4 regions of the Serratia bockelmannii genome follow, and region 3 is predicted to be linked to each of the others. Evidence: predicted binding sites of a transcription regulator. Region 3 holds the regulator's gene; each other region holds the start of a gene.

Region 1 (7,407 bases), 790 kb from region 3:
GCCGGCCGTTGGTACACTTCACTCGGGGTGCCGATCTGCTCTGCCACGCCCTTATTCATCACGATCACCCGCTGCGCCAGCGTCATCGCCTCCACCTGGTCGTGAGTCACGTACAGGCTGGTGGTTTTCAGACGGCGGTGCAGCTGTTGCAGCTCCAGGCGCATCTGCACCCGCAGCTTGGCGTCCAGGTTGGACAGCGGCTCATCGAACAGGAATACCGCCGGTTCGCGCACGATGGCGCGCCCCATCGCCACCCGCTGGCGCTGGCCGCCGGAAAGTTCGCGCGGTTTGCGCTTGAGCAGCGGCTCCAGCTCCAGGATGCGCGCCGCTTCCTCCACCCGCTGGCGGATATGCTCCTTGCCGAAACCGCGGATCTTGAGGCCGTAAGCCATGTTGTCGTACACGCTCATGTGCGGATAGAGCGCGTAGTTCTGGAACACCATCGCGATGCCGCGATCCTTGGGCTCCAGATCGGTCACGCGCCGGGTATCGATATAGATATCGCCGCTGGTAGTGCGCTCCAGCCCGGCCACCATACGCAGCAGCGTAGATTTGCCGCAGCCGGACGGGCCGACCATCACGATGAATTCACCGTCCGCCACGTCGAGGTCGATCTGTTTGATCACCGGCGTTTTACCGTCGTAAGACTTGGTGACCGCCTGTAGTTTTAATCCTGCCATCGTCGTTATTTCTCGCTATCAACCAGACCGCGCACAAACCAGCGCTGCATCAGAAGCACCACCGCCAGCGGTGGCAATAAAGTTAGAATCATCGCCGCCATCACCTGGTTCCACTGGGTCGGCGCGCCGGAGGTGGAGATCATGCTCTTGATGCCCGCCACCGCGGTGCCCATCGAAGCGTCGCTGGTGATCAGGATCGGCCACAGATATTGGTTCCAGCCGTAGATAAAGGTGATGACAAACAGCGCCGCCAGATTGGTTTTCGACAGCGGCAGCACGATGTCCCAGAAGAAACGCATCGGCCCGGCGCCGTCGATGCGCGCCGCCTCCAGCAGCTCATCCGGCAGCGTCATGAAGAACTGGCGCAGCAGGAAGGTAGCGGTGGCCGAGGCCATCAGCGGCAGCGTCAGGCCGGTATAACTGTCCAGCAGGTTGAGGTTGGAGATCACCTCCACCGTCGGGAAAATGCGCACTTCCACCGGCAACATCAGGGTGAGGAAAATCAGCCAGAAAAACAGGCTGCGCAGCGGGAAACGGAAATACACGATGGCGTAAGCCGACAGTACCGACACCGCGATTTTGCCGCAGGTGATCGCCAACGCCATGATCACGCTGTTGAGCAGCAGCAGCGAGAACGGCACCTTGAGGTTGCCCACGCCGCCCTGCCAGATATTGCGAATGTTCTCCCACAGGTGGCCGCCGGGCACCAGCGTCATCGGCACCTGAAACACCTGTTTGTCATCCAGCGTGGCGGCGACAAAGGCCACGTACAGCGGGAACAGCACCACCAGCACGCCGATAACCAGCATCACATGGCTGAAGATGTCCAGCCCGCGTCGATTCTCAATCATTGATAGCGCACCTTACGTTCAACGAAGCGGAACTGGATCACCGTCAGGCCGATCACCAACAGCATCAGGATCACCGACTGTGCGGCGGAGCTGGAGAGGTCCAGCCCGGCGAAGCCTTCGCGGTAGATCTTGTAGATCAACGTGGTGGTGGACTGCACCGGCCCGCCGCCGGTGGCGGCGTCGATCACCGGGAAGGTATCGAAGAAGGCGTACACCAGATTGACCACCAGCAGGAAGAAGCTCACCGGCGCGATCAGCGGCAGCACCAGATGGAAGAAGCGCCGCACCGGGCCGGCGCCGTCGATGGCTGCCGCTTCCACCAGCGAACGCGGGATAGACTGCAGCGCCGCGAGGAAAAACAGGAAGTTATAGCTTATCTGCTGCCATACCGAGGCCAGCACCACCAGGAACATCGCCTGGCCGCTGTTTTGCGCATGGTTCCAGTTATAGCCCAGCCCGTTGAGGAAATGGGTGATCAGCCCCAGGCCGGGGTTGAACAGAAAGATCCACAATACCGCCGCCACCGCCGGCGCCACCGCGTAGGGCAGGATCATCAGCGTGCGATAGAGGCGGCTGCCGCGCAGCACGTAGTCCACCAGCGCGGCGAAGAACAGCGAAACCGCCAGCCCGATGCCCGCCACCAGGAAGCTGAAGATCAGCGTGGTGTAGAACGAGTCGAGGTAGTAAGGATCCTGGAACAGCTGTTTAAAGTTATCCAGCCCGACAAACTGGCTGGAGAGGCCGAACGGATCGAGGCTCTGCACCGAATACCACAGCGCTTCGCCGGCGGGCCATAAAAAGAAGACGGCGGTAATCAGCAGCTGCGGCAGCACCAACGCATAGGGCAACCAGCTGCAGCCGAAACCGGGACGGGAAGATGACATAGCAGTTAAACCATTGATCGGGTAAGGAAGGATCGGCGTGAAGATGCGAGCCCGGTCTGTCGGGCTCGCGACGCAGGGTTACTTGGTCGATGCTTCGAAGCGGCGCAGCAGCACGTCACCGCGCTGTACGGCGGCGTCCAACGCCTGCTGTGGCGTTTTCTTGCCGGTCCACACGCCTTCCAGCTCCTCATCCACCACGCTGCGGATCTGTGGCATGTTGCCCAGGCGCAGGCCCTTGGTGAACGGCAACGGCGGCTTGTTCAGCATCTGGCGAGTGGCGACGTCGGCACCCGGGTTCTTGTCGTAGAAGCCCTGCTGCTTGGTCAGATCGTAAGCCGCGGTGGTGATCGGCAGATAGCCGGTCTTCTGGTGCCATTCGGCCGCGATTTCCGGCTGCGCCAGGTACTGCAGGAACTCGGCCACGCCCTTGTAGGTGGCGGCGTCTTTGCCGTTCATCACCCACAGACTGGCCCCGCCGATGATGGCGTTCTGCGGCGCGTTTTTCGCGTCGGCGTCGTACGGCATCATGCCGACGCCGTAGTTGAATTTGGCGTAGTGCTTGATGTCCGCCAGCGAACCGGAAGAGGCGGTGGTGATGGCGCAGTCGCCGTTATAGAACTTCTCGGTGGATTCGTCTTTGCGGCCAAAGTAGGTAAAGTCGCCCTTCTTGTTCATCGCCTCCAGCAGCGCGATGTGCTTGACCTGCAGCGGTTGGTTGAACTCCAGCTTGGCGTTGGTGCCGCCGAAACCGTTGTTTTCACTGGCGAACGGCACGCCGTGCCAAGCGCTGAAGTTCTCCAGCTGGATCCAACCCTGCCAGCCGCTGGCGTAGCCGCACTTCATGCCGGCCTCACGCAGCTTGGCGGTATCCGCCGCCAGCTCCTGCCAGGTTTTCGGCGGCTGGTCCGGGTTTAGGCCGGCCTTTTTGAAGGCATCTTTGTTGTAGTACAGCACCGGCGTGGAGCTGTTGAACGGCTGCGACAGCAGATGTCCGCTCTTGTTGTCGGTGTAATAGCCGGCCACCGTCGGCACGAACACCGACTCGTCGAAGTTGATGCCGGCCTCTTTAAACACTTCATAGACCGGTTTGATGGCTTTGCTGGCCATCATGGTGGCGGTGCCCACCTCGTAAACCTGCAGGATCGCCGGCGCCTTGCCGGAGCGGTAAGCAGCGATGCCCGCCGCCAGGCTCTGTTCGTAGTTGCCTTTATAAACCGGCACAATCTTGACGTCGCTGTGCGACTGATTGAAGCGATCCGCCAGGGAATCCACTTCCTTACCCAGTTCACCTTCCATTGAATGCCAGAACGGGATTTCTGTCGCCGCCAGCGCCTGAGTGCTGACCGCCAGGGTCAACGCGACGCACAGCGTGGTTTTGCGAATAGCGTAGGTGAGCATGCCTAACTCCTGAAAAAGCTGGTGTAAAAGCGCGTGAGCGAAAAGAATCAGTTTTTTGTTCGGAAGCTAACATGCCATGCGCGGATGACAGAAAAATAACCGTTATATGACAGCCACATGACGGCAAGGTGAAGTGAAGATGGCGGTTTGATGTCGGCGGCGGGCATGGGCTCCGCCGCCGCGAGGATTACAGCGAACGGCGCAGGCGCGCCACCGCTTCTTGCATCTGCTGCTCGGTGGCGGTGGCGAACGACAGGCGGAAGGTTGAACGATCCGGGTTGTCGGAGAAGAAGTATTCCCCCGGCACGAACACCACACCCTGCTGCAAGGTCGTGTTCAGCCATTCGGTAGCGTTGAACGGCTGGCGGAAGCGCGCCCACAGGAACATGCCGCCCTTCGGCTTATCGAAGGTGATGTAGTCGCCCAGCTCCTGCTCCACCAAACCGGCCAGGATCTCGCCCTTTTGCTTGTAAGCGGCGCGGATCTTGTCGATCTGCGCCGGCAGGCGATCCAGGCCGAGATAGCATTCGACGATGCTCTGCGACAACGCGCTGGCGTGCAGATCCGCCGCCTGTTTGATGATCGCCACTTTGTGCAGCAGGAACGGCGGCAGGATCGCCCAGCCCAAGCGCAGGCCCGGCGCCAGGATCTTGGAGAAGGTCGAGGTATAGATGATGTGGTCAGTGTTGCCCAGCACCTGCTGTGACACCTGATGCAGCGTCGGGTGGCGCTCTTCGGTGAAACGCAATTCGCCGTACGGATCGTCTTCGATGATCAGGAAGTTATGTTCAGCAGCCAGCTTCACCAGCAGTTCACGGCGCGCGGCGCTGAGGGTGATGCCGCTGGGGTTGCCGAAGTTCGGCACCACGTACACGCCCTTGATGCGCTGGGTTTTCAGCAGCTCGGCCAGCTCTTCCACCACCATGCCGTCGCTGTCGGACGAGACCGACATGATGTTGGCCTCCGCCAGCTCCAGCGTTTGCAGCGCCGCCAGGTAGGTCGGGCGCTCCACCACGAACACATCGCCGGGATTGACGATGGCGCGCATCACCAAATCCAGTGCCTGCTGTGAGCCGGCGGTGACCATTACCTCTTCCGCGCCAGCGGTGACGCCGCGCTCGGCGCACAGCGCGCAAATGCGCTCACGCAGCAGCGGGCTGCCCTCGGTCAGGCCATACTGGAATGCGCTTTTCGGCTGTTCGGTGATCGCCTGCTGGGTGGCGATGCTCAATCCTTCGAAATCGAACAGCGCATCAGAGGGGATGCCGCCCGCCAGCGAAATGACGTGTTCCATCTTGCTGTGCTTAAGCAATTCACGGATGGCCGAACTTTTTACGTTAACGATGCGCTGCGCGAGTAACCCTTCTGTCTTCATTTCTTCTTCTCGTACCTGATTATTTTAATTCGTAGGGGGGCGGATTAACCGCCCAGATACGCCGACCTCACTGCTTCGTTGGCTAACAATGCAGCCCCCGTATCTTCCAACACCACGCGGCCGTTTTCCAGCACATAACCGCGGTCCGCCAATTTCAGCGCCTGATTGGCGTTTTGCTCCACCAGGAAGATGGTCATGCCCTCTTCCCGCAGTTGCTGAATGATGTCGAAAATCTGCTGGATAATGATCGGCGCCAGCCCCAGCGAGGGCTCGTCGAGCAGCAGCAGCTTCGGCTGACTCATCAGCGCGCGGCCGATGGCCAACATCTGCTGTTCGCCGCCGGACATGGTGCCGGCACGCTGGCTTCGGCGCTCCAGCAGGCGCGGGAACAGCGTGAACACCCGTTCAATGCGCTGTTGATACTGCTGGCGATCGGCGAAGAAGCCGCCCATCGCCAGGTTTTCTTCCACCGTCATGCGCGAGAAGACGCGCCGCCCTTCCGGCACGATCGCCACCGCTTCGCGCATGATGCGCGAGGTTTGCCACTGGGTGATGTCCTGGTCCTGAAAGACGATGCTGCCTTCGCTGGCGCGCGGTTCGCCGCACAAGGTGCCGAGCAACGTGGTTTTACCGGCGCCGTTGGCGCCGATTAACGTCACGATTTCGCCCTGACTTATCGTGAGACTGACCTGATGCAGCGCCTGAATTTTGCCGTAATGGGCGGATACCTGATTGAATGACAACATATTATTCTTCGCCCAAATAAGCCCGGATCACGTCCGGGTTGTTGCGGATCTCCGCCGGTGTGCCCTGCGCCAGCGGCGTGCCCTGATTCACCACGTAAATGCGGTCGGAAATGCCCATCACCAGCTTCATGTCGTGCTCGATCAGCAACACCGAGACCTTATGCCGATCGCGCAGCTCGACGATCAGGTGATCCAGCTCGTCGGTCTCTTTCGGGTTGAGGCCGGCGGCCGGTTCGTCCAGCATCAGCAGCTCCGGCCGGGTCACCATACAGCGGGCGATCTCCAGCCGCCGCTGCTGCCCGTAGGCCAGGTTGCCCGCCGAACGGTTGGCCATCTCCAGCAGGCCGACGCGCTCCAGCCACTCCGCCGCACGCGCCAGCGCCTCAGCTTCGGCGCGGCGGAAGGCCGGAGTTTTCAGCAGCCCGGCGAACACGCCGCTTTTCAGGTGCTGATGCTGCGCCACCAGCAGGTTCTCAATCACCGTCATTTCACGGAACAGCCGCACATGCTGGAAGGTGCGCACCACGCCCATGCGGGCGATGGCCTGCCCCGCCAACCCTTCCAGGTGGCGATCGCGCAATTTGATGGTGCCGCCGGTCGGGCGGTAAAAACCGGTCAGGCAGTTGAACACCGTGGTCTTACCGGCGCCGTTGGGGCCGATCAGCGACACGATTTCGCCTTCGTTCAGCGTCAGCGCCACATTGTTGACCGCCAGTAGCCCGCCGAAACGCATCGACAGGCCCTCTACCTGCAGTAAAGGTTGAACGCTCATGCCTGTTCCCCCTTGCCCGCGTGAATGTCCGCCGCCTGCAGCTTCAACTGCGGCCGTTTCATCGGCAACAGCCCCTGCGGCCGCCAAATCATCATCAGCACCATCAGCGCACCCAGCAGCAACATGCTGTACTCATTCAGATCGCGCATCAGCTCGCGCGACACCACCAGCAGGATTGCCGCCAGAATGACCGCGAACTGCGAGCCCATGCCCCCCAGTACGACGATCGCCAACACGAAGGCCGACTCGACGAAGGTGAAGGATTCCGGGCTGACGAACCCCTGGCGCGCGGCAAACAGCGTGCCGGCAAACCCGGCGAAAGCGGCGCTGATGGTAAAGGCGGTCAGCTTGATGCGCGTCGGGCTGAGGCCCAGCGAGCGGCAGGCGATCTCGTCTTCGCGCAGCGCTTCCCAGGCGCGCCCGAGCGGCATGCGCAGCAGGCGGTTGATGACGAACAGCGTCAGCACCACCAGCAGCAGCGCCACCAGGTACAGGAATACGATGCGATCGCTCGGATCGTATTTCAGGCCGAAGAAGTTATGGAAGGTATCCCAGCCGCCGTCGCGCAGGCTGCGGTTGAACTCCAGGCCGAAGAAGGTCGGTTTCGGGATCTGGCTGATGCCGTTCGGCCCGCCGGTGATCTCGGTATTGTTCAGCAGCAGGATGCGCACGATTTCGCCGAAGCCGAGCGTCACGATCGC
Region 2 (7,407 bases), 520 kb from region 3:
CCCTGCCGGGCGTGCCGCAAGACTACTTCCGCGCCATCGCCTTCCAGGGCGCGCTGCCGTGCGCGGAGGTCACCTTCCACAACGCGTTTAACGCCGAAGCCTAACCCTGTTGCCGGCGCCGTCATGGCGCCGGTTTTCAGTCCCGTTCGCCATAACGCAAGACGGTCATCCCTTCCTCTTCCGCCGGGGGAACAAAGTACTGCGCCAGGCGCTCAAACTCCGCTTCGCTCAGGGCAAACGGGTGCTCGCCGCGCGCATTTCTCAGCGTTATCCGGCTCAGGCACTGCGCATGGCTGACATCGAGAAAGTGCAGGCAGTGTGCGACGCCGGCCTCCTCCGCCAAGGCTTTGGCCCAGCGCCGCCTGTCCGGCGTATTCATCGGAAAATCGAGCGCCACGGACCAACCGCCGCGCAGCAGCTGAACGAGGTGCCCGCCCAGCGCCCGCCGCAACCGGTCGGAACAGCGCGCGTAGTCTTGCAGACTGGCCATCTCCTGTTCATACAGCGTCGCCAGCCACGCATCTTCGCTCAGCAACAGCGTTTGCGGTTGTTGCGCCAAACTCTGCGCCAGCGTCGATTTGCCTGCGCCGGCCTTGCCGCACATCAGGTGTAAAACTGCAGGGTAGGTTTGCATGACGTTCTCCGGTCGTTGCCGGAAGGGGATAAAAAAACCCGCCTGCCGGCGGGTTTTTATTGGCGACACACGCGCTATCCCACCCTCTGGAGAAGGGTGATAATAATTTGCGCGAATGGGCGGTAGGATTTTTTCATAGCTAATGAATATGACAACCGTGCACCGTTGTCAATTCGCCGTCATCAATCCCTGTTCTCGCACAAACTCGGTGAATAAACTCACTTTCTGCTGCACATGCCGGCGCGTCGGGTAAACCGCGAAGACCTGATGCACGTCGGCAATCTGTTCAGGGAACAGCTGCACCAGTCTGCCGGCAGCAATCTCGGGATCCGCCACAAACGACGGCAGCGAACCGATGCCCAGTCCCGCCACCAGCATATCTCGCAGCATCAGGCTGTTGTTGGCGATCAGCCGGGGAGTGAACGTCACGCTCAGGCTCTCCTCGCCGGCGGTGAACTGCCACTGCCCCGGTTTTTCCGCCAGGGAATAGGCCAGACAGCTGTGCCGCGGCAATTCATTGGGCGTTTGCGGCACGCCGTGCTGCGCCAAATAGCCGGGCGCGGCGCAAATTCGCTGGTGCACGTCACCCAGCGCCCGGGCGCTGAGGGAAGAATCCGGCAGTCGGCGGCGAATGCGCAAGGAAATATCGAAACCGGCCGCCACCACGTCCAATACCCTGTCGTCCAGCGTCAGTTCCACCTGCAGCTGCGGATAACGTTGCATAAACGGCGGCAGCAGCGGCGACAGCACCGTCAGGCCGAACGAGAGCGGCGCATTGACCCGCAGCGTGCCGGAGACCTGCTGCGCGCTGGCGGCAACCGTCTGCTCCAGCGCGTCGAACTCGCCAAGCAACCGGCAGGCTTCCTGGTAATAGAGCTGCCCGGCTTCGGTCAGGCTCATGCTGCGGGTGGTGCGCACCAGCAACAGCGTCCCCAACCGACTTTCCAACTGCTTAATCTGCTTGCTCAACGCCGCCGGCGTGATCGCCAGATCCTCCGCCGCCTTATAGAAACTGTTGCGCTCAACCACGCGGCGAAAGGCGCGCATCGTCAGTAGCACGTCCATATTACGTCCTTCAGGTTAATTATTAATTCAATAAACCATAGATTATTAACCAAATAAATATCAGTAGACTTCATTCAACCGCTTCCCTGAGTGGGACGTGAATTTAATCTACTGATAATCATGGAGTTAATAATGAAAAAGACCCTAATCGCCCTGATGCTCGGCCTGAGCGCCGCCACCGCCCCCGTCGCCGCGCTGGCGCAATCCCCCGCCGCCGATAGCCGCCAGGCGGGTTATGTGCAACCGCTGACCGCCGACAACAGCCTGTTGCTGCTGGTCGATCTGCAGGACATGTTCGGCATGACCATTTCCTCTATCGATCAAACCAACCTGGTGAATAACGCCGCCGGCATCGCCAAGGCCGCCAAGGTGTTCAACGTGCCGACCATTCTGGCCTCGGCCAACGCCAAAAGCTTCGCCGGGCCGGTATTCCAGCAGGTGACGCAGGCACGCCCGGATCTGCAGGTGTACGATCGCACCGCCATCAACGTCTGGCAGGATCGGCGCGTGGTGGATCTGATCAAACAATCCGGCCGCAAGAAAATCATCATCGGCGGGCTGTGGACCGCCAGCTGCGTGATGCTGCCGGCGCTGTCCGCTCTGGGCGAGGGGTATGAGGTCTACATATTGTCGGACGTCACCGGCGACATTACGCCAGATAGTCAAAACAACGCCATGCAGCGCCTGGTACAAGCAGGCGCCACCCCTATCAACTGGGTGGCGTTGATGCTGGAATGGCAGCAGGACTGGAGCCGCAAGGCCACGGCGGGGGGCGTATTGCAGATCGCCCGCGACCACGGCGCCGCCTGGGGAATGGGCGCCCGCTACGCCGGGGCGATGAAGGTGGGCAGCGAAGCGAAATAAACGGGTGAAAGCCCGCCGTCAGCGGGCTTTTTTCAGGTGCGGTGATAGCAACGGCTATCCTGCGGCGCCTGGTCGCGTCTCTCCAGCCCGTAATCCCGCACCACCTCCGCCACCCGCAACCGGTACTGCGCCAGCACCTCGCCACGGCCGCGCGCCTGTGCCGCGCGATGCTGCTCGAGATTGCGCCACTGCTGCACCGCCGCCTCGTCGCGCCAGAAGGAGAGCGACAGCAGGCGCGCAGGATCGGCCAGGCTTTGAAAGCGCTCGATGGAAATGAATCCGTCGATCTGCGCCAGCAGCGGCTTCAGCTCCGCCGCCAGCGCCAGATAGGTATCACGCTGCCCATCAGCGGCCTGCAGTTCAAAAATCACGGCGATCATTATCGTCTCCTCTCACGGTAAAATTCCGGTACGCGCGCATGGTAAGAATGGCGCCACCGCACCGATTCCAACGCCCGCTCATCAATATCCAGCGAACGCAGACGCACTGCACCAGAGTGCGATAACCACAGGTTAGCGATGGACGCGCAGTCATACTTCGTCTAACCTCGAAGTATGCATAACATCGACATTGAAGATCGTTTAGCGGCGCTGAGCGCCGCCATCGCCGACCGCACCCGGGCGCGCATGCTGTGCCTGTTGATGGACGGGCGCGCCTACACCGCCACCGAGCTCAGCGCGGCGGTCGAGGTTGCCCCGTCCACCGCCAGCGCGCATCTGGCGAAACTGCTGGAGCAGCGGCTGATCGCCTGCGTCAAACAGGGGCGCTACCGCTATTTCCGGCTGGCCGGGCAACCGGTGGCCGACGCGCTGGAAGGCCTGATGGCGCTGGCGGGCGTACCGCGCCCGTCGGTGAAAAGCAGCACGCCCACCACGCTGCAATATGCTCGCACCTGCTACGACCATATGGCGGGCGAGGTAGCGGTGAAGCTGCACGATCGGCTGCATGCGCTGAACTGGCTGGCCGGTGAAGAAGACTACCGATTAAGCGACGCCGGTCAGGCCGCGCTGACGCGGCTGGGCGTCGATTGCTCTCCCGCGCCCACTCGCCGCCGCTTCGCCTGCGGCTGTCTGGACTGGAGCGAGCGCCGATCTCACCTCGGCGGCGCGCTGGGCGCCGCGCTGTTGGCCGCCTTTATCCAACGCGGCTGGATCCTTCGCCGGCTCGACAGCCGCGAGCTGCAGCTGACCCCCGCCGGTAAAAAAGCGCTGGCCGCACATTTTGACCTCACGGTGTAACCCGGCGACAGGGTAGTTTTACTGCAATACTCTAGGGGTACGCTTAAGCGACCCCGCCAACCCGAGGAGTTTCCATGCTCGATTCCACCCAATTCCCGATCGTCAAACGCTGGCCGGCTCAGCATCCGGAATGGCTGCAGCTCTACTCTCTGCCGACGCCGAACGGCGTCAAAGTCTCCATCATGCTGGAAGAGATCGGCCTGCCTTATGAAGCGCACCTAATCGACATCGGCAACAACGAAACCTGGACGCCGGAATTCCTGGCGCTGAATCCGAACGGCAAGATCCCGGCGATCATCGATCCCGACGGCCCCGGCGGCCGGCCGCTGCCGCTGTTCGAATCCGGCGCCATTCTGCTCTACCTGGCGGAAAAGAGCGGCCGCTTCCTGCCGCAGGATCCAGCCCAGCGTTATGAAACCATTCAGTGGGTGTTCTTCCAGATGGCCGCCGTCGGCCCGATGTTCGGCCAGCTCGGTTTCTTCCATAAATTCGCCGGGCGCGAATATGAAGACAAGCGGCCGCTGGAGCGTTACAAAAACGAATCGAAACGCCTGCTTGGTGTGTTGGAAACGCGCCTGGAGGGCCGTGACTGGATCATGGGCGCAGACTACACCATCGCCGATATCTCGCTGCTGGGCTGGGTGCGCAACCTGATCGGCTTCTATGAGGCGCGCGATCTGGTGGAGTTCGACAGTTTCCCGCGCGTCGCGCAGTGGCTGGAGCGCGGTCTGGCGCGCCCGGCGGTGCAGCGTGGGCTCGCTATCCCGGCGCGCGCGGCCTGATTGTCAAACGGGATGGCCGCCGGGCCGTCCCGCCTTCCGCTGTCATAAAATTGTCATCCCTCTGCTCTACTCTCCTTTCGTAACAATTTGATGTTATTTACATTGTTGTATTACGACAAGGAGCTTACCCATGCAACCTGCTGTATCCCTGATCGCCGGCGCCGTGCTGTCCGCCCTGCTCTGTTCCTCCGCCATCGCGGCGGAAACCTCGGCCAATGCCGATGGCCTGACCGAGCGCGCCGCGCGCGGCACCCTCACCGAGCCGGGCGGCGCCCGTCGCCTGGCCGGCGATCAGACCGCCGCGCTGAAAGCGTCGCTGTCGGACAAAACGGTGAAAAACGTGATCCTGCTGATCGGCGACGGCATGGGGGATTCCGAGATCACCGCCGCGCGCAACTACGCTGAAGGCGCAGGCGGTTACTTCAAGGGCATCGACGCCCTGCCGCTGACCGGGCAATACACCCACTACTCGCTGGACAAGAAAACCCACAAGCCGGATTACGTGACCGACTCCGCCGCCTCGGCCACCGCCTGGGCCACCGGGGTGAAAACCTATAACGGTGCGCTCGGCGTGGACGTGAACGGCAAAGACCAGCCAACGCTGCTGGAGATCGCCAAGGCGGCCGGCAAGGCCACCGGCAACGTCTCCACCGCCGAACTGCAGGACGCCACGCCGGCGGCGCTGGTGTCGCACGTCACCTCGCGCAAATGCTACGGCCCGGAAGAAACCAGCGAGAAATGTGCCGCTAACGCGCTGGAAAACGGCGGCCGCGGCTCGATCACCGAGCAACTGCTGAAAACCCGTGCCGACGTCACGCTGGGAGGCGGTGCGAAGTCCTTCAACCAGCTGGCGAAAAGCGGCGAATGGCAAGGAAAATCGCTGAAGGACCAGGCGGCGGCACAGGGTTATCAGTGGGTGATCAACGCAGATGAACTGCAGGCCGTGACCCTGGCCAATCAGCAAAAACCGCTGCTGGGCCTGTTCGCCGACGGCAACATGCCGGTGCGCTGGCTGGGGCCGAAAGCCAGCTATCACGGCAACCTCGACAAGCCGGCGGTAACCTGTGAAAACAACCCGGCGCGCACCGCGGCCACGCCAACGCTGGCGGCGATGACCGACAAAGCGATCGCGCTGCTGAAAGACAACCCGAACGGCTTCTTCCTGCAGGTCGAGGGGGCGTCGATCGATAAGCAGGATCACGCCGCCAATCCGTGCGGGCAGATTGGTGAAACCGTCGATCTGGACGAAGCGGTGCAAAAAGCGCTGGCCTTCGCCCGCGCCGACGGCAACACGCTGGTGATCGTCACCGCCGACCACGCGCACTCCAGCCAGATCGTCGCCGCCGACGCCAAAGCGCCGGGCCTGACCCAGATACTGACCACCAAAGACGGTGCGCCGATGACCCTCAGCTACGGCAACTCGGAAGAAGAGTCGCAGGGGCATACCGGCACTCAGTTGCGCGTCGCGGCCTACGGCCCGCACGCCGCCAACGTGGTGGGATTGACCGATCAGACCGATCTGTTCTTCACCATGCGCGATGCGATGGGCATCAAGTAACCGCCAGCTGAACGATGGCCGCTCGCCACGGCGGCCATTTATTATTGGTTACCGATAGGTATTTGCAATTTAACCGCAATTATTGTGTGATAATGAAATAATGTTTAATTGCGCGACAATTAACCCCTGAAAATAACGCGGTTATACGGCCTTTCTTCCCTCTCTGTTTATTCCTGCGACAGCAACCGCCCTATTTTTGCTTATATTCATTTTTTTTAGTTACAAAAGTAGTTTTTAACATTCTCGCAAACAATAATACCCCGCCAGTAACGTGAACCGATCAATTTGCATCCGGACGGCCTGCAATAGTTCACTTTTCGTTAAATACCCTATTAACAAAAAGGCATTATCGCTGCCTATCGGCTCACGCCGGGCGGTCGGCTTCATTATTTTCCAGGGTAACTCCCGCTAAATTCTTTCACCTGCAATGAGTAGAATTTACACACAAGAGATTTAATTCAATGAGAAAATTACTCGTCCTGATTTTCAGTCTCAGCCTGTTTAGCGTTACGCAGCAGGCGGCGGCTGAAGAGAAGAATAAAACCGTCGACGTGGTGTTGATCGGCGGCGGCATCATGAGCGCCACCTTGGGTACCTATCTGCATGAGCTGGAGCCGACCTGGACCATCGACATGTACGAGCGCATGAACGGCGTGGCGGAAGAGAGCTCCAACGGCTGGAACAACGCCGGTACCGGCCACTCCGCCTTTAGCGAAATGAACTACACGCCGGAAAAAGCCGATGGCACCATCGACATCAGCAAGGCGGTGAAGGTCAACGAGTCTTTCGAAATCTCTCGCCAATTCTGGTCTTATCAGGTGAAAAACGCTGTCCTGAAAGATCCGAAATCCTTCATTAACAGCGTGCCGCACATGAGCTTCGTGTGGGGTGACGACAACGTCAATTTCCTGCGTAAACGCTACGCGGCGCTGCAGCACAGCACCCTGTTCCGCGGCATGGAATATTCCGAAGACCCTGCGCAAATCAAGCAGTGGGCGCCGCTGGTGATGAACGGCCGCGATCCGGCGCAGAAAATCGCCGCGACCCGCATGCCGCTGGGTACCGACGTCAACTTCGGCGTGATCACCCACCAGTTGGTTGACGCGCTGAGCGCCAGCGACAAGTTCAAGCTGAACCTGAGCCACGAAGTGCGCGACATTAAGCGCAACGCCGACCAAACCTGGAGCGTGACCGTTGCCGATCTGAACCGCGACGGTAAAGAAACCACCGTTAACGCCAAGTTCGTGTTCATCGGCGCAGGCGGCG
Region 3 (7,407 bases):
CCGGCTGCGATCATGATGATGATGGTGGCGACCTTGAAGAACGAGAACCAGAATTCCAGCTCGCCGAACACCTTGACGCTCATCAGGTTGATGGCGCCAATGATCAGCACCACGCTCAGCACCCAGATCCAGTGCGGCACTTCCGGGAACCAGACCCCCATATAGATGCCGAAGGCGGTCACGTCGGCGATGGCGACAATCAGGATTTCAAAGCAGTAAGTCCAGCCGGTGATGTAACCCGCCATCGGGCCGAGGTAGTCCTGCGCGTAGCGGGAAAATGAGCTGGCCTGCGGGTTGTTGACCGACATCTCCCCCAATGCGCGCATGATGATAAAGGCCACGATGCCGCCGATCAGGTAAGCCAGCAGCACGCTCGGGCCGGCCATTTTGATGGCGTCCGCCGAGCCGTAGAACAACCCGGTGCCGATGGCTGACCCCAACGCCATAAAGCGGATATGACGCGTGCTGAGGCCGCGTTTCAGCTTATTGTCGGGGACAGTGGTGGGTGACTGTTGTTGCATGAAAATGACCCATAGTTTTAAACGTAAAAAAGCCACGGACATGTCCGTGGCCCTAGATTAAGCCGGGGGATTATCAGTGCGCGGTCACTTGGGAACGCGTGCACACCCGATCATAAATCGCGACCAGCGCCAGCATCAGCAGCGAAGGCGGCAACCATGCCAACCCCTGCTCCGCCAGCGGCAGGTGAGTGGTCCAGGCCGGCAGCAGCTGCTGGAAGCTGGACGCTTTCACCGCGTCAAGGATACCAAACAACAGGCTGACAAGCATCACCGGCGCGATGATGCGCGGCGCGCTGTGCCACCAACGCAGGGTGAAGCTCAGCACCACCAGCACGATGCACGGCGGGTAAATCGCGGTCAGCACCGGAATGGAGATCTGGATCAGGTGGCTCAGGCCGAGGTTGGACACCACCATCGAGAACAGGCCCAGGATAAACACCAGCGTCTTGTACGAGAACGGCAGATATTGCGCGAAGAACTCGGCGCAGGCGCAGGTCAGGCCTACCGCGGTCACCATGCAGGCGATGAAGATCAGCGCCGCCAGGAAGAAGCTGCCCAAACCGCCGAAGGTGTTCTGAACGTAAGCGTGCAGGATCACCGCGCCGTTGGTGGCGTCAGGCACCAGCGCGCCGCTGCCAGAGCCTAGCTTGAACAGGCTCAGGTAAACCAGCGTCAGGCCCACGCCGGCGATCAAACCGGCCAGAATGGTGTAACGAGTCAACAGACCGGCGTCTTTCACGCCGCGTGAACGCGCCGCGTTGACGATAACGATACCGAATACCAGCGCCCCCAGCGTATCCATGGTCAGATAGCCGTTAACGAAGCCAGAGGAGAAAGGCACGCTCTGGTAAGCCGCCGTCGCCGGGATCGGCGCGCCGGCAGGCCACAGCAGCGCGGCGATGCCCAGTACGGCCAGCGCCACGATCTTCAGCGGCGCCAGCACGTGGCCGACGGTATCGAGCAGACGGCCCGGATACAGGGAGATGCCGATCACTAGCGCGAAGTACACCAGGCTATAGATGAACAGCGGCATGGCGCCGTCGCCGGTCAGCGGGGCAATGCCCACTTCAAAGGATACGGTGGCGGTGCGCGGCGTGGCGAACAGCGGGCCGACGGCCAGGTAGCAGACGGTCGCCAGCAGCAGGCCGGCGCCGCGGCCGATCGGCGAACTGAGGGCGTCGATGCCGCCGCCGACGCGCGCCAACGCGATGACGGTGATGACCGGCAGACCCACGGCGGTGATCAGGAAGCCCAGCGCTGCGGTCCAGACGTGTTCACCGGACTGCAAGCCGACCATCGGCGGGAAGATGATGTTCCCGGCCCCAACGAATAAGGCAAAGGTCATGAAACCCAGTGCCAGGATATCTTTTGACGTTAAACGATGACTCATACGATGTCGTGTTGCCTGTTCAAATGAAAAAAATGGTCCGATAGCGTGGTGGCGTAACGCCCCACCCGGTTGCCGGCATGCCCTAACGTTGCAGCGCCAAATAAGCACCCTAAACGCAGTCGATCCGGCGTTTATGTCCCTATTCGAAAGTGGCCGCTCATGAAGATGGGCAAAATTTTAGGAGTTATAAAAATGGAGGTTTAATCCGACAACGAGGGCTAAGGTAAACGTTTATAGCGCTTCAAGGCAAGACGCACGGCGAAAAGCAGAGCTATCGACCATATAAACTTTAGCCACCAGTCGATCATATTGGCTATCAATAAATATACACTACATGATTTGTATCATTTTTGAACAGCAGATTCACGAAACGTGAAGCATATATCACTTTACCGCGCGAAAACGCCAATATAAGCCCGATTTTCGCGTGGCACGAGCTTCGTTTGGCCGTGAAAAAAGGCGAAAATTACGTCGCATTTTGTCGGTTATTTCATCACGGCCGGCGCGAGCGGTGGCAACCCAAGCGCCTGACGGGTCTTCTGCAGGGCGCCCGGCGGCAGCGGCAGATAGCCGTCGTGATTGACCAGGCTCTGCCCGGCAGTCGACAGCACGCGGTCGAGGAACGCGGCGGTCAGCGGCTCCAGCGGTTGATTAGGGGCTTTGTTGATGTAGATATACAGATAGCGCGACAGCGGGTAGCGATCGTTGCGCACGTTGGCGGCGGTAGGCGCAACATAGTCCTCTCCCGACTCCGCCAACGGCAGCAGCCGCACGCCGCTGGCGCGAAAACCGATGCTGGCGTAGCCGATGCCGTTGAGCGAACCGGCCACCGCCTGCACCACCGAGGCTGAACCGGGCAGCTCATTGACGCGCGGCATAAAATCGCCGCCGCACAGCGCACGCAGTTTGAAATAGCCGTAGGTGCCGGACGCCGAGTTGCGGCCGAAACGCTGCAGCGAACGCGTCGCCCAGTCGCCACTCAGCCCCAGCTCGCCCCAGCGCGTCAGCGGTTTGCTTTCGCCGCAGCGCCGGGTGGCGGAGAAAATGCGATCGAGCTGCTGCAGATTGAGGCCGCGCAGCGGGTTGTCCTGATGCACCAACACCACCAGCGCATCCACCGCTACCGGCACCGCCAGCGGCGCATAGCCGTAACGGTGTTCGAACGCCGAAACCTCGGCGGCCTTCATCGGCCGGCTCATCGGGCCCAGCTGCGCGGCGCCCGCCGCCAACGCGGTCGGCGCGGTCGACGATCCGGCGGCCTGGATCTGCAGGTTAACGTTGGGATAATGCTGGCTGAAATCCTGCGCCCATAGCGCCATCAGATTCGCCAGGGTGTCGGAACCGACGCTGGACAGGTTGCCCGCCAGCATGCCGTCGGGCTGCGCCAGCGCGCCGCGCCCGGCCAGCAGCGCCAGGCAAAGCAACAGCCCTCGGGTTATTCGGGTCATACCGGTGTCTCGCGTTAATTTTTCACCGCATTCTCTGATAAAGCGGCGGGAACAATCAACCGATTGGGTAAGGTAAAGATAAAGCGGGTGCCGATCCCCGGTTCGCTGAGGATCTCCAGCCGCGCATCGTGATGGCTGAGCGCGTGTTTGACAATCGCCAGCCCCAGCCCGCTGCCGCCGGTCTGGCGCGAACGGGCCTTGTCGACGCGGTAAAAACGCTCGGTCAGGCGCGGCAGGTGCTCGGCGGCGATGCCCGGCCCGTTGTCGCTGACCTGGAACTGCGCGCCGTGCGCCGTCTGCTGCCAGCTCACTTCGATGTGGGTACCCTTCGGCGTGTGGTTGACCGCGTTGTACACCAGGTTAGACACCGCGCTGCGCAACTGATCTTCATTACCGAACACGTTGAGCTGCTCGTTAACCCGGAAGGTGATCTCATGATTGCCGCCGCTCAGCGACTGCGCCTCGCGCTGCAACACCCGCAGCATCAGCGGGATATCCACGCGCTCGTTCATGTCGACATTGGGCGCCGCCTCGATGCGCGACAGTGTCAGCAGTTGCTTGACCAGCCCGTCCATCCGGCGGGTCTGCTCTTGCATGGTGCTAAGCGCCTTGCTGCGCAGCGAACCGTCCTGCTCTTCGTCGCCCATCATCTCCAGGTAGCCCTGCAGCACCGTCAGCGGCGTGCGCAGCTCATGGCTGACGTTGGCGAAGAAGTTGCGCCGTGCGCCCTCCAGTTGGCGCATCTGGGTGACGTCGCGCGCCACCATCAGCAACTGCCCTTCGGAATACGGCATCACGCGGAATTCGACGTAGTGTTCGTTGTTCAACTGCAGCGTCAGCGGACGTGAAAACTCCTGCTGTTGCAGATAGTGGCTGAATTCCGGATAGCGCAGCAGGTTAAGGATGTGCTGGCCGTTGTCTTCCGGCCAGCGGAAGCCGAGCAGATGCTGCGCCAGCCCGTTGCACCAGAAGATATTGCCCTCGACGGTGGTCATCACCACCGCGTCAGGCAACGATTCGGCCCCGCTGCGAAAGCGCTTGATCAGCAGCGCCAGCTCGCGCCGGCGGCGGCGATTGCGCTGCTGCATCTGATACAGGCCATAGAACAGCGGCTCCCAGCTCCAGCGGCCGGGCGGCGGCGTCATGCTGCGGTCAATCCACAGCCAATGGGAGAGTTTGAGCTGGTTGTAGAAATTCCACACCAGCGCAGCCAGCGCGGAGGCCAGCAGAAACCAGGGCAGATAACCGAAAATCAGCCCCAGCAGTAAGGCGGGCAAACAAAAAAGAGCCAGCTCCAGAGCCAGCCTCTTCCACGACAGACGTTCTAACACGGCATATTCTCCAGCGCAGCGCGATCAGTAGCGCGTTGAGAACCGGTAGCCGGTGCCCCGAACGGTTTGAACCATTTTATCATGCCCACTGGTTTCTAACGCTTTGCGGAGCCGACGGATATGCACGTCAACGGTACGGTCTTCCACATAAACGTTAGTGCCCCAGACGTGATTAAGCAACTGCTCACGGCTATAAACCCGCTCCGGGTGGGTCATAAAGAAGTGCAGCAGCTTGAACTCGGTCGGCCCCATGTCCAACGCCTGATCGTTCGCCATCACGCGGTGGGAGGACGGGTCCAGGCTCAGGCCTTGCATTTCAATCACTTCTTCCACCGCCATCGGTGAAATGCGGCGCATGACCGCCTTGATGCGCGCCACCAGCTCCTTGGGCGAGAACGGCTTGGTAATGTAATCATCCGCCCCCACTTCCAGGCCGCGCACGCGGTCTTCCTCTTCCCCGCGCGCGGTCAGCATCATGACCGGAATATCGCGGGTCAGCGCTTCGCGCTTCATATGTTTGATAAACTGAATGCCGGAACCGCCGGGCAACATCCAGTCAAGCAACACCAAATCAGGGAACGGCTCAGACAGACGCGTCACGGCGCTGTCATAATCCTCGGCTTCCAACGGTTGGTAACCATTTTGTTCCAACACAAAGCACACCATCTCACGGATCGGCGCTTCGTCTTCCACCACCAGTATGCGTCTTGCCATCGTCAATCCTGCCAATGTGTTAGCGACTTTTCGGGCGCCATTATGCGTCAGTTTTGTGACACTTTTATGAAAAAAACCGGCTGTTATAGGCAGTAAGCATAGCGATTATTTCCCGCAGTAAAGAAAAATCATCCGGTTGTCATCATCATTGCGCCGGGACAGCCGCCGCCGCGGCCTTTATAATCATCGCCATTATCTTTGCATCCGGGAGTGTCATGCGCCTGATCCACACCTCTGACTGGCACCTTGGCCAGTACTTTTTCACCAAAAGCCGCGCCGCCGAGCACCAGGCTTTTCTGAACTGGCTGATCGAACAGATCGAACAGCAACAGGTGGATGCGCTGATCGTCGCCGGGGATCTGTTCGATACCGGCTCACCACCCAGCTATGCCCGCGAGCTGTACAACCGCTTCGTGGTGGAACTACAGCGCACCGGCTGCCAGTTGGTCGTGTTGGGCGGCAACCACGATTCGGTGGCGACGCTGAACGAATCGCGGGAACTGCTCTCCTGCCTGAACACCACGGTGATCGCGAGCGCGCAAGGCGCGGCCGAACAGCAGATCGTGGTGCTTAACCAGCGCGACGGCCAGCCGGGCGCGGTGCTGTGCGCCATCCCGTTCCTACGGCCGCGCGATCTGCTTACCAGCCGCGCCGGCGAATCCGGCGCGCAGAAACAGCAGGCGCTGCAGGAAGCCATCGCCGAACATTATCAGACGCTGTATCAGGCGGCCTGCGAGCGCCGCGACCAGCTGGGCTTGCCGCTGCCGATCGTCGCCACCGGCCACCTGACCACCGTCGGCGTCACCACCTCCGACTCGGTGCGCGACATCTATATCGGCACTCTGGACGCCTTCCCGGCGCAGGCCTTCCCGCCCGCCGATTACATCGCGCTCGGCCACATTCACCGCGCGCAGAACGTCGCCAAGTCAGAGCATATTCGCTATAGCGGCTCACCGATCCCGCTCAGCTTCGATGAGCTGGGCAAAGCCAAAAGCGTCTTCCTGGTCGATTTCGCCGACGGAGCCCTCCAGCAGGTAGATGCGTTAACGATCCCGCAGTTCCAGCCCATGCAGCTGATCAAAGGGGATCTGGCCGAGATCGAACGGCAACTGCAGCAATTTGCCGACTATGCCGGCGAGCTGCCGGTGTGGCTGGATATCGAAGTGGCGACGCAGGACTACCTCAGCGATATTCAGCGCCGCATCCAACTGATGGCGGATGAGCTGCCGGTGGAAGTGGTGCTGTTGCGGCGCAGCAAAGAGCAGCGCCGCCAGGCAATCGCGCAGCAGGATAAGGAAACGCTGAACGAACTGAGCGTCAACGAGGTGTTCGAACGGCGCCTGGCGCAGGAGGCCGACATGCCCGAAGCACGCCAACGGCGGATGCACCAACTGTTCCGCCAGGTGGTCGATGCGGTGCAGCACAATCCTGAGGAGACCAACCCATGAAGATCCTCAGCCTGCGGTTAAAAAACCTCAACTCGCTGCAGGGCGAATGGAAAATTGACTTCACCGCCGAGCCGTTCGCCAGCAACGGCCTGTTCGCCATTACCGGCCCGACCGGTGCGGGCAAAACCACCCTGCTGGACGCCATTTGCCTGGCGCTGTACCACCAGACGCCGCGCCTCAACGTCACGCCGAGCCAGAATGAACTGATGACCCGCCACACCGCCGAATCGCTGGCGGAGGTCGAATTCGAGGTCAAGGGCGTCGGCTATCGCGCCTTCTGGAGCCAGCGCCGCGCCAAGAATGCGCCGGACGGCAATCTGCAGGCGCCGAAGGTCGAATTGGCGCGCCGCGAGGACGGCAAGATCCTGGCGGACAAGGTGCGCGACAAGCTGGAGCTTACCGCAACCATCACCGGGCTGGACTTTGGCCGCTTCACCAAATCGATGATGCTGTCTCAGGGGCAGTTCGCCGCCTTCCTCAATGCCGATGCCAACGATCGCGCCGAACTGCTGGAAGAGCTGACCGGCACCGAAATCTACGGGCGACTGTCCGAAC
Region 4 (7,407 bases), 1.1 Mb from region 3:
GCCACGTCGCCGATGCGCTCCAGCTCGGAAATGGTTTTGATGATCGCCATCACCAGACGCAGATCGCTGGCGGTCGGCTGGCGCTTGGCGATAATGCGCACGCAAGCTTCATCGATCGCCACTTCCATCATGTTGACCTTGGCGTCGCCTTCGATCACGCGCTTGGCCAGCTCGCCATCCTGATTGTGCATCGCGGTGATGGCGTCGGTCAGCTGCTGCTCCACCAGCCCGCCCATGGTCAGCACCTGGGTGCGGATATGCTCGAGCTCTGCGTTGAACTGGCCGGAAATGTGTTTGTTTAAATTCAGGTTATCCATGATGCTTCCTATCAACCATAACGGCCAGTGATGTAGTCTTCAGTCTGCTTTTTCTGCGGCGCAGTGAACAGGTTATCAGTATCACTGAACTCGATCAGCTCGCCCAGATACATAAATGCGGTAGAGTCGGAGCAGCGCGCCGCCTGCTGCATGTTGTGCGTCACGATCACCACGGTGTAATCAGCCTTCAGCTCGCTGATCAGCTCTTCAATCTTGCCGGTGGAGATCGGATCCAGCGCCGAGCAAGGCTCATCCAGCAACAACACTTCCGGACGAATGGCGATGCCGCGGGCGATGCACAGACGCTGCTGCTGGCCGCCGGAGAGGCTGTAGCCGCTCTGGTGCAGCTTGTCCTTGGTTTCATTCCACAGCGCCGCTTTGGTCAGCGCCCACTGTACGCGCTCGTCCATATCGGCACGCGACAGCTTTTCAAACAGGCGAACGCCGAAGGCGATGTTGTCATAAATCGACATCGGGAACGGCGTCGGCTTCTGGAACACCATGCCGACCTTGGCGCGCAGCAGTGCGATATCCGAGTTGTCGGTCAGGATGTTCTGGCCGTCCAGCAGGATGCCGCCTTCCGCACGCTGTTCCGGGTACAGCTGGTACATCTTGTTGAAGGTGCGCAGCAGGGTAGATTTGCCGCAGCCGGACGGGCCGATAAACGCGGTGACCTTGTTCTTGGCGATATCCAGCGTGATGTTCTTCAGCGCATGGAATTTGCCATAGTAGAAGTTCAGATCGCGTACCTGAATTTTGCTGCTGGAAGCGTCAGTAACCATACTCATCAAGACTTCTCTCTTTTCATCAGCGCCGCCAAAGCGGCGCTCAAAATTTTATGAATGCTTTTTCTTGGCGAAAACCACGCGCGCCAGGATATTCAGTAACAGTACGCACAGGGTGATCAACAGCACCCCGGCCCAGGCCAGCTGTTGCCATTCGGCGAACGGGCTCATGGCGAATTTGAAGATGGTCACCGGCAGGTTGGCGATCGGCTGCATCAGGTCGGTGCTCCAGAACTGGTTCGACAGCGAAGTGAACAGCAGCGGTGCGGTTTCCCCCGCGATGCGTGCAATCGCCAGCAGCACGCCGGTGATGATGCCGGACACCGACGCCTTCAGCGTGATGGCGGAAATCATGCGCCATTTCGGCGTACCCAGGGCATAAGCGGCCTCGCGCAGCGTATCCGGTACCAGTTTCAGCATGTTCTCGGTGGTACGAATGACGATCGGCACCTGCAGCAGCGCCAGCGCCACGATGCCGGCCCAGCCGGAGAAGTGTTCCATCTTCGCCACCACGATGGTGTAAACGAACAGGCCCACCACGATCGACGGTGCGGACAAAAGAATGTCGTTGATAAAGCGGATCACTTCCGCCAGCCAGGATTTACGGCCGTATTCCGCCAGGTAGATGCCGGCCATGATGCCCAGCGGCGTACCGAAAAGGGTCGCCCACAGGATCAACAGGCCGCTGCCGGCGATAGCGTTGGCCAGGCCGCCGCCTGCGGTATTCGGCGGCGGGGTCATCTCGGTGAACAGCGCCAGCGACATGCCGTCGAAGCCTTTGGTGACGGTGGCGATCAGGATCCAGATCAGCCAGAACAACCCGAACGCCATGGTCGCCATCGACAGGAACAGCGCGAGGCGGTTTTTCTGCCGGCGCCAGGCCTGCATTTTGCGGCGGCTTTCCGCCAGAACGACTGCGTTTTGCATATCCATCGTCGCCATGTTAACGCCCCTCATTCTTGGCCAGACGCATGATCATCAGTTTCGACAGCGCCAGCACGATAAAGGTGATAACAAACAGAATCAGGCCCAGCTCCATCAACGCGGCAGTGTGCACGCCGGACTCAGCTTCGGCGAATTCGTTGGCCAGCGCCGAGGTGATGCTGTTGCCCGGCATATACAGCGAAGCGCTGTCGAGCTGGTAGGTGTTGCCGATGATAAAGGTCACCGCCATGGTTTCCCCCAGCGCACGGCCCAGGCCCAGCATCACGCCGCCGATGACGCCGTTTTTGGTGAACGGCAGCACGATGCGCCAGATGACTTCCCAAGTGGTGCAGCCGATGCCGTAGGCCGACTCTTTCATCATTACCGGCGTCTGTTCGAACACGTCGCGCATCACCGCAGCGATGTAAGGAATGATCATGATCGCCAGGATCACCCCGGCGGCCAGGATACCGATGCCGAAGGCCGGGCCGGAGAACAGCTCGCCGACGATAGGAATGCCCGACAGCACGTCGCCCACTGGCGTCTGGAAGTATTCGGCGAACAGCGGGGCGAACACAAACAGGCCCCACATGCCGTAGACGATGCTTGGGATGGCCGCCAGCAGCTCAATGGCGATGCCCAGCGGCCGCTTCAACCAGTTCGGCGCCAGTTCGGTCAGGAACAGCGCGATGCCGAAACTCACCGGCACGGCGATGATCAGCGCGATGAGCGAGGTGACCACGGTACCGTAGATCGGCACCAGCGCGCCGAACTGCTCCGCCGGTGCGTCCCACTCTTTGGTCCACAGGAAGGCGAAGCCGAATTTCTGCATGCTTGGCCAGGAGGCGAAGATCAGCGAAACGATGATGCCGCCCAGCAACAATAGGGTAATCAGCGCAGCCAGTCTCACCAGCGCGCTGAAAATGATGTCACCGTTTTTGCCCGGTGCTTTGATGGTCGGCTTGTACTCAGCCATAGATTACTCTCTGTTTGAACCCTGGCAGCCCCAACCGGGATCGGAGCCTGAAGAACTGTGTGGGGCGCGGCGAACCCGCGCCCCTGCGTTGTTAGTACAGCGCTTTACCTGAACTGTCTTTTACGTTGGTTTTCCAGGCCGCGCGCACCTGCTCAACCACTTCTGTCGGCAGGGTGGCGTAATCCAGCTCGTTCGCCTGCTTGGCGCCGGTTTTATAAGCCCAGTCGAAGAACTTCAGCACTTCGGCACCCTGAGCAGGGTTTTTCTGCTCTTTGTGCACCAAAATGAAGGTGGTGGAGGTGATTGGCCACACGTTGTCGCCTTTCTGGTCAGTCAGATCCTGAGCGAAGGTCTTGCTCCAATCCACGCCTTTGGCCGCGTTGCTGAAGCTCTCTTCGGTCGGGCTAACCGGTTTGCCGTCGGCGGATACCAGCTTGGTGTAAGCCAGGTTGTTCTGTTTGGCGTAAGCGTATTCTACGTAGCCGATAGAGCCAGGCAGACGCTGAACGAAGGCGGCGATGCCGTCGTTGCCTTTGCCGCCCAGACCGGTCGGCCAGTTAACGGTAGAACCGGCGCCAATCTTCTCTTTCCACTGCGCGTTGGCCTTGGACAGGTAGCTGGTAAACACGAACGAGGTGCCGGAACCGTCGGCGCGGCGCACCACGGCGATGTTCTGGTCAGGCAGTTTCACGCCTGGGTTCAGCTTGGTGATAGCCGGATCGTTCCACTTTTTGACGTTGCCCAGGTAGATATCACCCAGGGTTTTACCGTCCAGCGTCAGTTCGCCGGATTTAATGCCCGGGATATTCACCGCCAGTACCACGCCGCCGATCACGGTCGGGAACTGGAACAGGCCATCGGCCGCCAGTTTGTCGTCAGACAGCGGAGCATCGGAAGCGCCAAAGTCAACGGTGTTGGCCACGATTTGCTTCACGCCGCCAGAGGAGCCGATGCCCTGATAGTTAACTTTGTTGCCGGTTTCTTTCTGATAAGAATCTGCCCACTTGGCGTAAACCGGAGCGGGGAATGTCGCACCTGCACCGGTCAGGCTGGCAGCAGCGAACGCGGACACGGCGGTCAGGGAGAAGGTCGCTGCCACAATACTGGCGACGGTGGTACGCATCAGTTTCATAATCCCTCCTAATGGGATACTTAAAATCGACTTCGAGTCGTTTTAATCAGAGTAAGTATTGCTGCAGGAGGGAAAATAGGACAGTTTGGTGACAGAAAAATGTACGCAATATGACAGTTATATTACAGTGCGTTTGATGGGTATTGTTTTATCTATAAATCAAAAAGTTAGTTGTGAAACAGCACATTTGCCAAGCAATAAAAAAACCGTTTTGGCGCGGCCTATCCGCTTGAATATGACAACGTTTATCGCCGAATCGGTCGCGCTGTCATCTTTAAGGCCGCTCATGAAAAAAGCCGGCGCGAAGGCCGGCTTTTGCAGTTTACCTGCGGCAAATTACTCTACGGTGACAGACTTCGCCAGGTTGCGTGGCTGGTCAACGTCGGTGCCTTTGATCAGCGCCACGTGGTAAGACAGCAGCTGCAACGGCACGGTGTAGAAGATCGGCGCGACGATTTCCTCGACGTGCGGCAGAGGAATGATGGTCATGCCTTCGCTGCTGACAAAGCCGGCGTCCTGATCGGCGAACACGTACAGCTGGCCGCCGCGCGCGCGCACTTCTTCAATGTTGGACTTCAGCTTTTCCAGCAGTTCGTTGTTTGGCGCCACCACGATCACCGGCATATCGGCGTCGATCAGCGCCAGCGGGCCGTGTTTCAACTCGCCCGCCGCATAAGCTTCGGCGTGAATATAGGAGATCTCTTTCAGCTTCAGCGCCCCTTCCATGGCGATCGGATACTGATCGCCGCGGCCGAGGAACAGCGCATGGTGCTTGTCGGAGAAGCCTTCCGCCAGCGCTTCGATCTCTTTATCCATCGACAGCATCTGCTCGATACGCGCCGGCAGCGCCTGCAGGCCGTGCACGATCTCCTGCTCCACGCTTTCCGCCATGCCTTTCAGGCGGCCCAGGCGCGCCACCAGCATCAACAGCACGGTGAGCTGCGTGGTGAAGGCTTTGGTCGAGGCTACGCCGATTTCCGTGCCCGCTTTGGTCATCAACGCCAGATCGGATTCACGCACCAGCGAAGAGCCCGCAACGTTACAAACGGCCAGCGAACCAAGATAACCCAGCTCTTTGGACAGGCGCAGCGCCGCTAACGTGTCGGCGGTTTCGCCGGACTGCGACAGGGTGATGATCAGGCTACCCGGACGCACCGCCGATTTGCGGTAACGGAATTCGGACGCGATCTCGACGTCGCACGGCACGCCGGCCAACGCTTCAAACCAGTAGCGCGCCACCATCCCGGAGTGGTAAGAAGTCCCACAGGCGATGATCTGCACGTGTTGCACCTTGGCCAGCAGCTCGTCGGCGTGCGGGCCCAGCTCGCTCAGGTTGATTTGGCCATGGCTGAAACGCCCTTCCAGGGTGTTTTTCAGCGCCAGCGGCTGTTCGTAGATCTCTTTTTGCATGTAGTGACGGTAAGCGCCCTTGTCGCCGGCGTCATACTGCACCTGGGATTCGATCTCAGGACGCTCGATGGCGTTGCCCTGCTTGTCGAAGATGTTGACGGTGCGGCGAGTCACTTCCACCACGTCGCCTTCTTCCAGGAAGATGAAGCGGCGGGTGACCGGCAGCAGCGCCAGCTGATCGGAGGCGATGAAGTTTTCCCCAACGCCGCGGCCGATAACCAGCGGGCTGCCGGAGCGCGCCGCGACCAATACGCTCGGATCGCGGCTGTCCATCACCACGGTGCCGTAAGCGCCGCGCAGCTGTGGGATCACGCGCTGAACCACTTCCAGCAGCGTACCGCCCTGCAACTGTTCCCAGTGCACCAGGTGCGCGATCACTTCGGTGTCGGTTTCGGAGCTGAAACGGTAACCACGTTCGATCAGCAGCTCGCGCAGCGGTTCGTGGTTTTCGATGATGCCGTTATGCACCACGGTAATGTAGTCGGAAACATGCGGGTGCGCGTTCGCTTCGGTCGGTTCACCGTGCGTTGCCCAGCGGGTGTGAGCGATGCCGGTACCGCCGTGCAGATCGGTTTGCTCCGCCGCTTCGGCCAGTTTTTGTACCTTGCCTACGCGACGCAGGCGACTGACGTTGCCTTTTTCATCGACCACCGCCAGACCGGCGGAGTCATAACCGCGGTACTCAAGACGACGTAAACCTTCCAACAGGATTTCTGCGATATCACGTTGCGCTACTGCGCCTACAATTCCACACATCAGTTATATTCCTAATGAACGCCCTTCATGGGCGCTTTCGATGCCTTGACCTGATTTTTGCCGGTTTTTACCGTGCGTCCCCCGAGCCTGTAGATGGTGGGGGTTATTATGTTTTGTATTGGGCTCGTGAACAGAGCCCAACGCAAAACACACTATGACTTCTTCTTCACCGGACGTTGCCAGCCCTGAATGTGCACCTGCTTGACGCGGCTCAGCACCAATTCGTTCTCGGCAATATCGCGCGTCACCGTGGTGCCTGCGGCGATGGTGGAGCCTTTGCCGACCGATACCGGCGCCACCAGCTGAGTATCGGAACCGACGAACACCCCATCGCCGATCAGCGTCTTGTGCTTGTTGGCGCCATCGTAGTTACAGGTGATGGTGCCGGCGCCGATATTCACGTCATCGCCGATTTCGGCATCGCCCAGGTAGCTGAGGTGGCCGGCCTTGGAGCCTTTGCCCAGACGCGCCTTTTTCATTTCCACGAAGTTGCCGACGTGGGCCCCTGCCGCCAGCTCCGCGCCTGGGCGCAGGCGGGCAAATGGCCCCACGGTGCAGCCGACTTCCAGCACGCTGTCTTCCAGCACGCTGTAAGGACTGATCTCGCAATCATCACCGATTACGCAGTTTTTCAGCACGCAGCCGGCGCCGATTTTCACCCGATCGCCCAACTTGACGTGACCTTCGATAATCACATTCGCATCAATAGTGATGTCGCGGCCGTGAACAAGTTCCCCGCGCAAATCGAAACGCGCCGGATCCAGCAGCATCACGCCGGCCAACAGCAGCTTTTCAGACTGTTCCGACTGGAATACGCGTTCCAGGGTCGCCAGTTGCAGGCGGTTGTTCACACCTTCCACTTCACTCAGGCGCGACGGGTGTACAGCCTCGATTTTCTTGCCGTCGGCATGGGCCAACGCAATGATATCGGTGATGTAAAACTCGCCCTGTGCGTTGTCGTTGTTCAGCATCCCCAGCCAGCGCTTCAGATCGCGCCCGTTCGCCACCAGGATGCCGGTATTGATCTCATTAATCTGACGCTGTGCCTCGCTGGCGTCCTTGTGTTCAACGATGCCCACCACGTTGCCCTGCTCGCGCACGATGCGG

What was found. The regulator PhoB, encoded in region 3, activates phosphate uptake and scavenging genes when phosphate is short. The targets are predictions, from matches to a motif close to CTGTCATAAAACTGNCNNAT.
Region 1: the regulator PhoB is predicted to act here: its motif matches at 3,907-3,926, upstream of ugpB (sn-glycerol-3-phosphate ABC transporter substrate-binding protein UgpB).
Region 2: the regulator PhoB is predicted to act here: its motif matches at 4,623-4,642, upstream of phoA (alkaline phosphatase).
Region 4: the regulator PhoB is predicted to act here: its motif matches at 4,210-4,229, upstream of pstS (phosphate ABC transporter substrate-binding protein PstS).

The regions. Positions count from the first base shown of each region.
Region 1 is NZ_CP196512.1:244,290-251,696, reverse strand. It holds gene ACSJLU_RS01170 (sn-glycerol-3-phosphate import ATP-binding protein UgpC) at 1-680, opposite strand, end outside; gene ugpE (sn-glycerol-3-phosphate ABC transporter permease UgpE) at 686-1,531, opposite strand; gene ugpA (sn-glycerol-3-phosphate ABC transporter permease UgpA) at 1,528-2,415, opposite strand; gene ugpB (sn-glycerol-3-phosphate ABC transporter substrate-binding protein UgpB) at 2,494-3,813, opposite strand; gene ACSJLU_RS01150 (PLP-dependent aminotransferase family protein) at 4,001-5,188, opposite strand; gene livF (high-affinity branched-chain amino acid ABC transporter ATP-binding protein LivF) at 5,233-5,934, opposite strand; gene livG (high-affinity branched-chain amino acid ABC transporter ATP-binding protein LivG) at 5,936-6,706, opposite strand; gene ACSJLU_RS01135 (high-affinity branched-chain amino acid ABC transporter permease LivM) at 6,703-7,407, opposite strand, start outside.
Region 2 is NZ_CP196512.1:1,549,976-1,557,382, reverse strand. It holds gene ACSJLU_RS07525 (GNAT family N-acetyltransferase) at 1-104, shown strand, start outside; gene ACSJLU_RS07520 (AAA family ATPase) at 137-634, opposite strand; gene ACSJLU_RS07515 (LysR family transcriptional regulator) at 803-1,699, opposite strand; gene ACSJLU_RS07510 (isochorismatase family protein) at 1,832-2,563, shown strand; gene ACSJLU_RS07505 (antibiotic biosynthesis monooxygenase family protein) at 2,596-2,943, opposite strand; gene ACSJLU_RS07500 (ArsR/SmtB family transcription factor) at 3,118-3,801, shown strand; gene ACSJLU_RS07495 (glutathione S-transferase N-terminal domain-containing protein) at 3,876-4,583, shown strand; gene phoA (alkaline phosphatase) at 4,714-6,141, shown strand; gene mqo (malate dehydrogenase (quinone)) at 6,603-7,407, shown strand, end outside.
Region 3 is NZ_CP196512.1:1,029,378-1,036,784, reverse strand. It holds gene proY (proline-specific permease ProY) at 1-521, opposite strand, end outside; gene brnQ (branched-chain amino acid transport system II carrier protein) at 595-1,911, opposite strand; gene ACSJLU_RS04880 (PstS family phosphate ABC transporter substrate-binding protein) at 2,397-3,359, opposite strand; gene phoR (phosphate regulon sensor histidine kinase PhoR) at 3,374-4,690, opposite strand; gene phoB (phosphate response regulator transcription factor PhoB) at 4,715-5,404, opposite strand; gene sbcD (exonuclease subunit SbcD) at 5,620-6,852, shown strand; gene sbcC (exonuclease subunit SbcC) at 6,849-7,407, shown strand, end outside.
Region 4 is NZ_CP196512.1:5,195,078-5,202,484, reverse strand. It holds gene phoU (phosphate signaling complex protein PhoU) at 1-317, opposite strand, end outside; gene pstB (phosphate ABC transporter ATP-binding protein PstB) at 329-1,099, opposite strand; gene pstA (phosphate ABC transporter permease PstA) at 1,154-2,044, opposite strand; gene pstC (phosphate ABC transporter permease PstC) at 2,046-3,002, opposite strand; gene pstS (phosphate ABC transporter substrate-binding protein PstS) at 3,094-4,134, opposite strand; gene glmS (glutamine--fructose-6-phosphate transaminase (isomerizing)) at 4,471-6,300, opposite strand; gene glmU (bifunctional UDP-N-acetylglucosamine diphosphorylase/glucosamine-1-phosphate N-acetyltransferase GlmU) at 6,453-7,407, opposite strand, start outside.